DNA from 3 places in the Rahnella sp. BCC 1045 genome. Region 2 is predicted to be linked to each of the others. Evidence: riboswitches for the same ligand, from Rfam matches in the RefSeq annotation. Region 2 holds a riboswitch; each other region holds the start of a gene.
What was found. Region 2 has a riboswitch for thiamine pyrophosphate ahead of thiM (hydroxyethylthiazole kinase). Riboswitches for the same ligand answer to the same signal wherever they lie in the genome.
Positions count from the first base shown of each region.

Region 1 (4,201 bases), on a different contig from region 2:
TGTCTTTTTCCTTCAATATTCGGGCCGCCCGAAAATAATCTGGCGGCATTCTAGCATGCAACACTCCTGCTACACGTCGTCTTCATCTCTTTCTGCGCGGCACAGCGCAACCGTATCTTCAATCAGCCGGCGGGCGATGGTCCCCGGTGGCGGCAACTGTGGCAGTTGATCAAAGCGATACCAGCCTGCGTTGAGCAGCTCTTTCGGATCATGCACGATGTCACCGCTGTCGTAGTCGGCCATAAACGCCATCATCAGCGAATTAGGGAAAGGCCACGGCTGGGAACTGACGTAACGGACATTCTTCACGCAGATATTGCTCTCTTCCATGACTTCACGCGCCACAGTTTCTTCGAGAGTTTCCCCGACTTCCACGAAGCCAGCCAGAACCGTATGAATGCCATTGCGGTGGCGGACATGCTGCGCCAGCAAAATCTCATCACCGCGGCGAATGGCGACAATAATGCAGGGCGCAATTTGAGGGTAATAGCGTTCACGGCAATGCCCGCACAGCGCGGCCCATTCGGTTTTACTGACGTGCATCTCGTGGCCGCAATAGCCGCAGAACTTGTGCGAACGGTAAAATTCCGACAGCTGCACGCCGCGCCCGACCAGCTGGAATAGCCCGCGATCCTGATCGAGCATCTGCCGTGCAGATACCATGTGATTGTGCATCGCCTGACGTACCATCCACACCGGTTCGCCCTGCCATTCACCAATCTGACGCGCGATTTTGCCCGTCAGAGAAAATTGCGCAGCGCTGCCATTCGGCAGTTCACCTTCGGGCAGCCACAGCTTGCCCTCATAGCTGATTACCCACCAGCCGGTATGTTCTTCTGTGATCTGTAATTCCATAATTGTTGTTGCATAACCTCGACGAGACTGACAATCTGGGGTTGATATTTACATATTAGTAACCTTTGGTTACTTTTTTCTCGCTCACGGAGTCAACCATGCTAAATCGTCTGGAAAGACTGACCCAACGCGTTGGTGGCAGTAATGAGTTAGTGGATCAATGGCTGCACGCGCGTAAAGAATTGCTGGTGTCTTACTGCACACTGGTCGGCCTGAAACCCAATAAAGAAAAACATACACCGCTGAATGAAAAAGCGCTGGACAACTTTTGCCATAACCTGGTGGATTACCTTTCTGCCGGTCATTTCCATCTTTATCAACGGGTCATCGATGAAGTGGAAGGTGCAGAGATAAAATTACAGGCTGCGAAAATATACCCTGCACTCGAGCTCAATACTGAAGCTATCATGGCTTTCCATGACAGTTACACCGAAAATGATATTGATGATGACAATGCTTTCGCATTTCATTATGCATTATCCGATGTGGGTGAAGCATTGGATGCGCGTTTTCAGCTTGAGGATCAACTGATCATTCTGGCCTTTGATCCGGAAAGTCGCAAAGAATTGCCTTCTGCAAACGAAGAGCATCTTGCCAGACCCGCGTAACGTGTTACTTCTGCACAACACGTTGCCACAATAAAAACCCTGCTCAGGGTTGTAGTTTTTACAACGGCCTCCTATATTGAGGCTTCTTGTCGGAGTGCCTCGTGCAAAATTTCCTCGCGGAGATGATGCCAGGCTGAGACCGTTAATTCGGGATCCGCGGAACCTGATCGGGTTAGTACCCGCGAAGGGAACAAGAGTAATGTTATGCGTTTAGCGCGATTTGGCATCAGCCTGCAAACGGCCGCCAGCGTTCAACCGCCCATTTTTACTCCTGCCGTAAACCTCCAGACAAGCAATTTTCCATTACGTTCTGTCACGCTTTTTGGCGTGAAAACAACACAAGGAATTTGCTATGTCGAGTACCCAGAAACCCGTTACATCCGAAAAAAAGCCCGCTAACCGCCGTGAACAACGCGCACAGGCACAGTCATTTATCGACAGCTTGCAGGGCGAAGCCTTTCCCAATTCCCGACGTATCTATCTTCAGGGCGACAACGCCGGTATTCGTGTCCCTATGCGTGAAATCCAGCTCAGCCCGACGCTGGTCGGCGGCGGAAAAGACAACCCGCAGTTTGAAGAAAACGAAGCGATTCCGGTTTATGACACCGCCGGACCGTATGGCGACCCGTCTGCGACCATCGACGTGCATACCGGTCTTGAAAAATTGCGTGCCCGCTGGATAACCGGACGCGCCGATACCGAAGAACTTCCGCAAGTCAGCTCCGGTTTTACTCAGCAGCGCCTGGCCGACGAAGGGCTGGATCATTTACGCTTCGAACATCTTCCGCGCCCGCGAAAAGCCATTGCCGGTAAAAATGTCACACAGCTGCATTATGCGCGACGGGGCATGATTACCCCTGAGATGGAATTCATCGCTATTCGCGAAAACATGGGGCGTGAGCGGATCCGCGGAGAAGTCCTGCGCCAGCAACATCCCGGTGAAAGCTTCGGGGCGCACCTGCCCGCGAATATCACCGCCGACTTTGTTCGCCAGGAAGTGGCCGCCGGTCGCGCGATTATCCCCGCCAACATCAATCACCCGGAATCCGAGCCGATGATCATTGGCCGCAATTTTCTGGTGAAGGTGAACGCCAATATCGGCAACTCGGCGGTGACGTCATCCATCGAAGAAGAAGTTGAAAAACTGGTGTGGTCGACGCGCTGGGGCGCGGACACGGTGATGGATCTCTCCACCGGCCGCTATATCCATGAAACCCGTGAATGGATCCTGCGTAACAGCCCGGTGCCGATCGGTACGGTGCCGATTTATCAGGCGCTGGAAAAAGTGAATGGTGTGGCCGAAGACCTTAACTGGGAAATGTTCCGCGACACCCTGCTGGAGCAGGCGGAACAAGGTGTGGATTACTTCACCATTCACGCTGGCGTGTTGCTGCGTTATGTGCCGATGACCGCCAAACGTCTGACCGGTATTGTTTCGCGCGGTGGCTCAATCATGGCGAAATGGTGTCTGTCACATCATCGCGAAAGCTTCCTGTATGAAAATTTCCGGGAGATTTGCGAAATCTGCGCCGCTTACGATGTCTCGCTTTCTCTCGGTGACGGTCTGCGTCCCGGCTCGATTCAGGACGCCAACGACGAAGCGCAGTTTGCAGAATTGCACACGCTGGGCGAGCTGACGAAAATCGCCTGGGAATATGACGTGCAGGTGATGATTGAAGGGCCGGGGCATGTGCCGATGCAGATGATCCGCCGCAATATGACGGAAGAACTCGAGCAATGCCACGAAGCGCCGTTCTATACGCTCGGGCCGCTGACGACCGACATTGCGCCCGGTTATGACCACTTCACGTCCGGTATTGGCGCTGCGATGATTGGCTGGTTCGGTTGTGCCATGCTGTGTTACGTCACACCGAAAGAGCATCTCGGCCTGCCGAATAAAGAAGACGTTAAGCAGGGTCTGATTACCTACAAAATTGCAGCACATGCCGCCGATTTAGCCAAAGGCCATCCGGGTGCGCAAATCCGCGACAACGCCATGTCCAAAGCCCGTTTCGAATTCCGCTGGGAAGATCAGTTTAATCTGGCTCTGGACCCGGCCACTGCCCGCGCCTACCACGATGAAACGTTACCGCAGGAATCCGGCAAAGTCGCCCACTTCTGTTCGATGTGCGGCCCGAAATTCTGCTCAATGAAAATCACTCAGGAAGTTCGCGATTACGCCGCCGCGCTGGAAGCTAAAGCCCGGCCCATCGAACTCGTTGAATCCGGCATGGCACAAATGTCAGCTGAATTCCGTTCACGCGGCGGCGAGCTTTATCATCCTGCCACGGAGATCAACAAATGAATCAGTCAGCTCAGCCCTTCCCCGCCGTTCCTTTTCACCTTGGTTTATATCCGGTTGTCGATACGGTGGAATGGATCGCCCGTCTGCTCGATGCAGGCGTGAAAACGCTGCAGTTGCGGGTGAAAGATTTACCCGATGAAGACGTCGAACCGGTAATTATCGAGGCTATCGCGCTGGGAAAAAAATATCAGGCGCGGCTGTTCATCAACGATTACTGGCGTCTGGCGGTGAAGCATCATGCATATGGCGTGCATCTGGGTCAGGAAGATCTCGATACAGCCGATCTTGCGGCAATTCGTCAGGCCGGTCTGCGACTGGGCGTTTCCACGCATGACGAGGCTGAAATGACGCGCGCCGTTTCCGTGAATCCTTCATACATCGCTCTGGGCCATATCTTCCCGACGCAGACCAAAGATATGCCGTCGGCGCCACA
Region 1 is NZ_JAFMOZ010000097.1:21,974-26,174, reverse strand. It holds gene nudC (NAD(+) diphosphatase) at 70-855, opposite strand; gene rsd (sigma D regulator) at 954-1,463, shown strand; TPP riboswitch at 1,544-1,670, shown strand; gene thiC (phosphomethylpyrimidine synthase ThiC) at 1,816-3,768, shown strand; gene thiE (thiamine phosphate synthase) at 3,765-4,201, shown strand, end outside.
Region 1: another riboswitch for thiamine pyrophosphate. It lies ahead of thiC (phosphomethylpyrimidine synthase ThiC); the one in region 2 lies ahead of thiM (hydroxyethylthiazole kinase).

Region 2 (4,201 bases):
ATCGGGCGTCGTACCGGTGAGCACGCGGCGCTGTTACTGTCGTGGAAAGATGAGGAAAATCAGGATATTGCCAGCTACCGGTTTGAGCGTGTTTCAGCCACGAAGATCCGTGTAATGCTGCGACCGCGCAAAGAAGCGAAATTCTACCCGCTAAACCCGTTTGACGCCGTGCATCTGCAACAGGCGCTGACGATGTATCACCAGGCAGAAGAGGCGCTGAGCGAAACCCAGCGCCGCGCCTGAGCGGTTTACCACCAGCGGTGGAAATGATGCACAGGCCCGATGCCGTGGCCGACTTCCAGTGAGTCGGCCTGCATCAGTGCCTGCTGGAGATAATCTTTTGCTTCGCGTACGGTATCGGCCCAGTTGTTATGCCGCGGTCGCAGTGCCGCCAGCGCGGCCGATAATGTACACCCCGTTCCGTGCGTGTGCCGGGTATTCACGCGCGGTGCGGTAAACCGCTCGCGTGAACCGGTCATAAACAACCAGTCCGGGCTTTCTTCATCACTCAGATGACCGCCTTTCATCAGCACCGCCTCACATCCCATCGCCAGTAACGCTTCGCCCTGTTCACGCATTTCTGCTTCAGTCAGCGCCACCGGGCATTCCAGTAACGCAGCGGCTTCCGGCAGATTGGGGGTAATAATTGAAACCTGCGGAATCAGCAAACGGCGCACGGCATCAACGGCCTCCGGCAACAGCAGCGGATCGCCACTTTTCGCCAGCATGACGGTATCAAGCACCACAAAAGGCGGCTGATAATACTTAAGCCTTTCAGCGACCGCTTCAACAATCTGGCTGTTCGCCAGCATGCCGATTTTAGTGCTGTCGATTCGCACGTCGCTGAGTACGGAATCGAGCTGCGCGGCCACGAAATCCGGCTCAATGTTGTAAACAGACTGCACGCCACGGGTATTTTGCGCCACCAGCGCCGTGATAACGCTCGTGCCATACGCGCCGAGCGCCGAGAAGGTTTTGAGATCTGCCTGGATCCCCGCGCCGCCGCTCGGGTCAGTACCTGCTATGGTCAGGGCATTGACTCTTCTCATCCGATTTTTTCCCCGTTCAGCCACTCTTCGCGCATCAAATACAGGTTATCGAGAAACTCTGGCGTGAAGCTGCCCGGCCCTTTCACCACTGCGCAGGCACGCTCACCGGCACAAGACATGACGCGACATGCCGCGGCAACGTTATCCAGACGTTTGCCGGGCAATGCGGCAAACGCCGCAACAACCGCTGATAACGAACAGCCGGTGCCGACGATGCGGGTCATCATCAGATGTCCGCCGGGAACAGACCAGCTGCGTTCGCCGTCGGTGACGTAATCAGTTTCACCGGTGACAGCCACCACCGCGCCGGTTTCCAGCGCCAGTTGCTGTGCAGCCGGTAAGGCAGACAGCGAATCATCGCCGCTGTCTACGCCACGCCCGGACGCACTCAGGCCGCTAAGCGCACGGATTTCAGAGGCGTTTCCGCGGATGGCGGCGGGTGTAAGTTTGATGAGTTCAAGGCAAAACTCCGTGCGCCAGCTCAGGCCGCCGACGGCAACCGGATCCAGCACCCAGGGTTTTCCGGCCTGATTTGCTGCGTGAATCGCTGCCAGCATCGCCTCAGCATGAGGACGGGTCAGCGTGCCGACATTCACCAGTAAGGCATCGGCCACCGCGCTGAACTGCGCGGCTTCGGCCGGGTCAGTCACCATTGCCGGTGAGGCACCGAGCGCCAGCAGAACATTGGCCGTAAAGGATTGCACCACGTCATTGGTCAGGCAGTGAACCAGCGGCGCGGAGGCACGAAGTTGTCGTAAAGAAGCGGCGGATGTTGCGCCGGGAAACACGGAAGGTCGGGTATTCATAGTTCTCCCCACCGGCGCTAAAGAAGGCGGTATCGGGAGAGATACCTGACTTCCCTACGCTGGCATAATCCAGATCAGGTAATACGGGTAAAATCTCAGCCGTTCTTTTGCAAGAGCGGCACCCCGAGTCAAGGAAGCATTATTGGTGGCGAGCCTGAGAAGGTCAATCAGGATTTTTCGTACAGCGTGTTATTTCGCCGCCGACGCAATAAGGTTAATTTCCAGTAAAACATCGACCAGAAGTTCCACGCAAACTGTTGTCCGGGCAGGATATGGCGCGTTGAAATGTTTTACATACGCCTCGTTAAAGGCTTTGAAATCTTTCTTATCGGTCAGGTAAACATTCACGGAAACAGCATCATCGAGTGTCAGGTTATATTCTTTAAGCGATCCGGCTATTTTCGAAAATACCAAATGGGTCTGCGCTTCAATTCCGGCGGGCGTTGTGCCTTCCGCGGTAATCGGTACTTCGCCGGAAACAAAATAAAGATTGCCGCTTTTACGGACTTTGGGAAAAGGTAAGGTCCCTGTGAGCATAATGAATTCCTCGATTCAGACGTAAAATCAGAAGTTTGATATCAGCAACATGCCGTAGAAAATTAAGACAGCCGCCAGCGTGATATAAACTATCCGTGAATCACGGGGATCCACCGGTTTGTTTTTCTCTGTCATATAAACAACTTAGCTATTGGAAATAAATTAATTGAGAGGACTTAAGCGATAGATTTTAATTAAGATAAATAGTACCTCGCATATACAGCGCCGCTTTGCCGCTGATAATCACCCGATCATTTCCGCTCATTTCACATTGCAGTTCGCCTTTACGCGCACCGCCCTGCCGGGCGTTCATCTGCGTTTTATTCAGACGTTTCGACCAATACGGTGCCAGCGAGGTGTGGGCTGAACCGGTTACCGGATCTTCATTCACCGCCACGCGAGGCCCGAACCAGCGGGAGACAAAATCAAAATTATCGCCCGCAGCGGTGACCACCACGCCACGGGTATCAAAAGCATTGAGCGCTGCGAAATCCGGCGCGAGGGCTTCCAGTGCGGCAGCATCTTCAATCACAATGATAATATCATCGGTTTTAAGCACCGCGGTGATCGGTGCTGTCAGCCCAAGTGCCTGAGTGAGTCCGTCTGGCAGCGTGAAAGACACCGGAGATTTCAGCGGGAAATCCATGTGGAAAACCTCATCCTGGCAGGTCACCCATAAATCTCCGCTGCGGGTAGAAAACCGCAGCGATGCGGATTTATCGCCCAGCGCCTGGCTTATCACCCACGCCGCCGCCAGCTTGGCATGACCGCATAAATCCACTTCGGTGCCCGGCGTGAACCAGCGCAGCTCATAATGGTCACCGTTTTTGACGAAGAAAGCCGTTTCGGAAAGATTATTTTCACGGGCAATATTGCTTAAAACGCTGTCATCCAGCCAGTGAGGCAACGGGCAAACGGCCGCCGGATTTCCACTAAAACTTTGCGATGCAAATGCATCGACCTGATAAATTGATATTTCCATTTCAGACTCCTCACTATAAGTGACCACTATTCATCGCCACCGGATTTCTTAATTTCATCCAGATAGTTGTAGATGGTGTAGCGGGTAACGCCCAGTTTGCTGGCCGCCTTTTCAACGCCGCCTTTGACGATAAACATCCCGCGATCCTGCATAACTCTGACGGCTTCGAGTTTCTCTTTTTTATTCATCGGTTTACCCGCTCGCCCCGACTGAGACAGGGAAGAATCAATGATTTCTTCCATCATGGACCCGAGATCGGTTTGGGAATTTTGCGGCGTATTTTCTGAAGAATACTGTCTGAGCAGGCGCCCGAGCGCCGCATGCGCAATTTCAACTTCACTGAGATCAACGTTGATACACAGGCTGGCAAATGCGACGCCCTCCGCGTCGCGATAAACCGTCGTGGCGCTTTTCAGTTTTGTTCCTTTCGCGGTCACTGTTGTGTAATCCGCAATAACCAGCGGTTCTGAGGATGGAGAAGCCGTATTCCGGGCGTTGAGAAGACCGGCGAATCCTAAATCACCGTCCGGGCCGCTGAACATGGAATCCCCTACCGCCCGGCCAGAAACGTGACCATTGGCAATTTTCAGCACGGAAGACGACGGATTTGCCAGGTCATGAACTACGATTTCGGTATTGTTGCCGATGGCCGCCTCAAGAGCCTCCACGGAGGCGAAGAGCGTTTTCAGAACGAGTGCTCTTTCGGCTGTGGCGTCTGGTGGAATTTTGGGCATGGGTGTTGTAGTCCGCGATTGCATTAGATGCAAACACAATATCAACCGAATGTTGAAATATCAATTTTTTGTTGATTAAATCACACGTGTACC
Region 2 is NZ_JAFMOZ010000133.1:91,749-95,949, reverse strand. It holds gene J1782_RS16715 (hypothetical protein) at 1-243, shown strand, start outside; gene thiD (bifunctional hydroxymethylpyrimidine kinase/phosphomethylpyrimidine kinase) at 249-1,049, opposite strand; gene thiM (hydroxyethylthiazole kinase) at 1,046-1,855, opposite strand; TPP riboswitch at 1,890-1,991, opposite strand; gene J1782_RS16700 (RidA family protein) at 2,045-2,392, opposite strand; gene J1782_RS16695 (PhzF family phenazine biosynthesis protein) at 2,583-3,374, opposite strand; gene J1782_RS16690 (transcriptional regulator) at 3,401-4,108, opposite strand.

Region 3 (4,201 bases), on a different contig from region 2:
GCAGCTTCCGTCAGGGCAAACATATTCTTCGCGTGCTGTACTATCGCCCGCTGTTTAATCTGCTGCCCGGCACCATGTTGCGCCGCTCAGAAACACACATCGCGCGACAGATTTTCAGCGGGCTGACGCGCATAAATGAGGAAAACGGGGAAGTAGAAGGCGATCTGGCCCATCACTGGCAGGAAATCTCTGCGCTGCACTGGCGGTTCTATCTGCGTCCGGCTATTCATTTTCATCATGGTCGTGAGCTGGAAATGGCCGATATTATTACCACCTTCGCTCGTCTCAAATCACACCGCTTATTCGGCAATATCGTCTCGGTGATCTCATTAACGCCAAACGTCATCGACATTCATCTGAACGCGCCCGACCACTGGCTGCCGTGGCTGTTCGGGAATATCCACGCGACAATCCTGCCACAAGAGTGGGAGTCGTTGCCCGATTTTGCCCGCCATCCGGTGGGAACCGGCCCGTATGCCGTGGTACGAAATCAGAAAACGCAGCTGCGGATCCGCGCGTTTGACGAATATTTTGGATTCCGGGCGCTGATCGATGAGGTCAATATCTGGGTTCTACCTGAACTCAGTGAGGAACTGGTGCATTCCGGCGTCCAGCTTCAGGCCGATGAATCCGGCAAAAGCGAGCTTGAAAGCCGCCTTGAGGAAGGTTGTTATTTCCTGCTTTTCGACCAGCGTTCGCCGGTCGGCCAAAACGCACAAACGCGCCAGTGGCTGTGCGATTTGTTCAATCCGATTGCGCTGCTCAACGCTGCCGAGCCGGTTTATCAGCGTTACTGGTCGCCGGCGTACGGCCTGTTGCCGCGCTGGCATCATAAAGCGCTGCTTCCCCACCCGCCCAAACCTGACGGTCTGACGCAGGTCACGCTGACGTTTTATAACGAGCACTCAGAACATCACGCTATCTGCAACGCGCTGCGTCCGCTGCTGGCGGCAGAAGGCATTGAGCTGGTGATCCAGATTGTCGATTATGCGGTGTGGTACCGCGGCGGCGTGAAAACCGATCTCTGGCTGGGTAGCGCCAACTTCACGTTGCCGCTGGAGTTTTCGCTGTTTGCCTCATTCTACGAACTGCCGCTGCTGGCGTATTGTTTCCCGCAAACGATGAATGAAGACGCCGCTTTATGGCACGCCGGAAAGCTTTCCATTGCCGACTGGAGCCAGAAGCAGATCGCCTGCCATCACATTCATCCGCTGTTTCATCACTGGCTGGTTTTACAAGGCCAGCGCAGTATGCGCGGCGTGCGGATGAACACCCTCGGCTGGTTCGACTTCAAATCTGCCTGGTTCGCGCCACCCGACAGCTAATCGGACTATCGCATTGCGCCGTTAATCTCTAGAATGACATCCGTTCTCAACGGGGTGCCCGAGTGACTTCTTTTGTATTGAAGAATGACCTCGATTTTTAAACGCCGCGAGCGCGTGTTCAGCGGGTGAAGTACAGCGCACAGAAAGCGGAGCGTACACAAAGTACGTGAGCATTTCGAGCACTGCACGACGCCCGATCAACACACGCGCAGCACGTTTAAAGATGGCTGAGACCTGATACCCGTCGAACCTGATCCGGTTAACCCCGGCGGAGGGATTTGAGACTGTGCGATGCTCACTCAAAATCCTTTGCCCCTTTTCTTTTTTGGAGCGCAAAGTTGAAAAAAATATTGTCCTGTCTGCTGTTACTTTCTGCACCTGCCTTTGCTGCAAAACCCGTTCTGACGGTATATACCTACGATTCCTTCTCTGCCGACTGGGGCCCCGGCCCGGCGATCAAAAAAGCCTTTGAGGCACAGTGCGGCTGCGAACTGAAATATGTCGCGCTGGAAGATGGCGTATCTTTGCTGAACCGTCTGCGGATGGAAGGCAAAAACACTAAAGCGGACGTAGTGCTCGGTCTGGATAACAACCTGTTGCAGGCCGCTGAGCAAACCGGCCTGTTTGCCAAAGCACCGAAAACTGATGCTCAACTGACGGTGCCGGGTGGCTGGAATAACACGACGTTTGTGCCTTACGACTACGGCTATTTCGCGTTCGTGTATGACAAAAACAAACTGAAAAACCCGCCAAAAAGCCTCGATGAGCTGATCAACAGCGACCAGAAATGGAAAGTGATTTACGAAGATCCGCGCACCAGCACGCCGGGTCTTGGCCTGATGCTGTGGATGCAAAAAGTCTATGGCGACAAAGCGCCTGAAGCGTGGCAAAAACTGGCGGCGAAAACCGTGACCGTCACCAAAGGCTGGAGCGAGGCTTACGGCCTGTTCCTCAAAGGCGAAAGCGATCTGGTGCTGAGCTACACCACTTCTCCGGCCTATCATATTGTTGAAGAGAAGAAAGATAATTATGCCGCCGCTGACTTCGCTGAAGGTCATTACATGCAGGTGGAAGTCGCGGGTCAGCTGGCCAGCAGCAAACAGCTGAAACTGGCTGAACAGTTCATGAAATTCGTCACTACTGAAGATTTCCAGAAAGTCATTCCGACCGGCAACTGGATGTATCCGGTGATCAGCACGCCACTGCCTGATGCCTTCAAACAGCTGACCGTACCGGCAAAATCCCTGCAATACAGCGCACAGGATGTAGCTTCTCACCGCGGCGAATGGATTCAGGCATGGCAGAACGCCGTCAGCCGTTGATCCCCCGCTGGCTGTGGCCGGGCGCGGTGGCGTCACTGGCGATGCTGCTGGTCGCCGCGCTGGCATTAGGCTCGTTGTGGCGTCATGCGCCACAAATAAGCGGCGTGTCTGCGTGGCAGGATCAGTATCTCTGGCACGTCATCCGTTTCACCTTCTGGCAGGCGCTGCTTTCGGCGCTCTGCTCGGTGCTGCCCGCTATTTTGCTGGCGCGCACCCTCTTCCGCCGCCGTTTCCCAGGTCGTCAGCTGTTATTACGATTGTGCGCGATGACGCTGGTATTGCCGGTTTTAGTCGCGGTGTTCGGCATTCTCAGCGTATACGGAAGACAGGGCTGGCTGGCGCAGATTTGCAACTGGCTGGGTGTGGATTACCGTTTTTCGCCGTACGGTTTACAGGGCATTTTGCTGGCGCACGTATTTTTCAATCTGCCGCTGGCAACCCGTCTTTTATTACAGGCGCTGGAAAATATCGCCATCGAACAGCGGCAGCTGGCTGCGCAGCTCGGGATGAATGCCTGGCAGCAATTCCGCTTTGTGGAATGGCCTGCGATCCGACGTCAGATTTTCCCCGCCGCTGCCCTGATATTCATGCTGTGTTTCGCGAGTTTCGCCACCGTGCTTTCACTGGGCGGCGGTCCGCAGGCGACCACCATTGAACTCGCCATTTATCAGGCACTGAGTTACGACTACGATTTAAGTCGCGCGGCCACGCTGGCGCTCATCCAGCTGTTTTGTTGTCTGACGCTGGTTCTGCTCAGCCAGAAACTCAGCCAGGCGCTGCCGGTCGGTCAGACCCATGCTCAGCGCTGGCGCAATCCGGACGATTCCCCGCTGCGCCGCATTACCGACGGCCTGCTGATTGTTCTGGCTTTACTGCTGATCCTGCCGCCGCTGCTGGCCGTGGTTTTCGATGGTATAAATCGCGCCGCCGTCAGCGTGCTGCAACAGCCCGCGCTGTGGCAGGCTTTATGGACGTCAGTCCGTATCGCGCTGGGCAGCGGATTATTGTGTGTGTTGCTGACGATGATGTTGCTGTGGAGCAGCCGCGAGCTGCGTTTACGCCAGAAAAATGGCTGGGCGCAGGCGATGGATCTCAGCGGAATGCTGATCCTCGCGATGCCGGGCATCGTGCTGGCGACCGGTTTTTTCCTGCTGCTCGGTGATACCACCGGATTGCCGCAAACCCCGTGGCCTTTGGTTATCATGACCAATGCGCTGATGGCGGTACCTTACGCATTAAAAGTGCTGGATAACCCGATGCGTGATGTGGCGGAGCGCTATAACCCGCTGTGTATTTCGCTCGATATGCGCGGCTGGCAGCGTCTGCGTTGGGTGGAAATGAGCGCGCTGAAACGCCCGATCGCACAGGCACTGGCATTTGCCTGTGTGCTGTCGCTGGGGGATTTCGGCGTGATTGCCTTATTCGGCAACGAGAATTTCCGCACCCTGCCGTTTTATCTGTATCAGCAGATGGGTTCCTATCGCAGCCAGGACGGTGCGGTCACGGCGCTTTTACTCCTGCTGCTATGCTTCCTGTTATTTACCCTGATTGAGA
Region 3 is NZ_JAFMOZ010000140.1:68,083-72,283, forward strand. It holds gene sgrR (HTH-type transcriptional regulator SgrR) at 1-1,325, shown strand, start outside; TPP riboswitch at 1,366-1,620, shown strand; gene thiB (thiamine ABC transporter substrate binding subunit) at 1,664-2,647, shown strand; gene thiP (thiamine/thiamine pyrophosphate ABC transporter permease ThiP) at 2,623-4,201, shown strand, end outside.
Region 3: another riboswitch for thiamine pyrophosphate. It lies ahead of thiB (thiamine ABC transporter substrate binding subunit); the one in region 2 lies ahead of thiM (hydroxyethylthiazole kinase).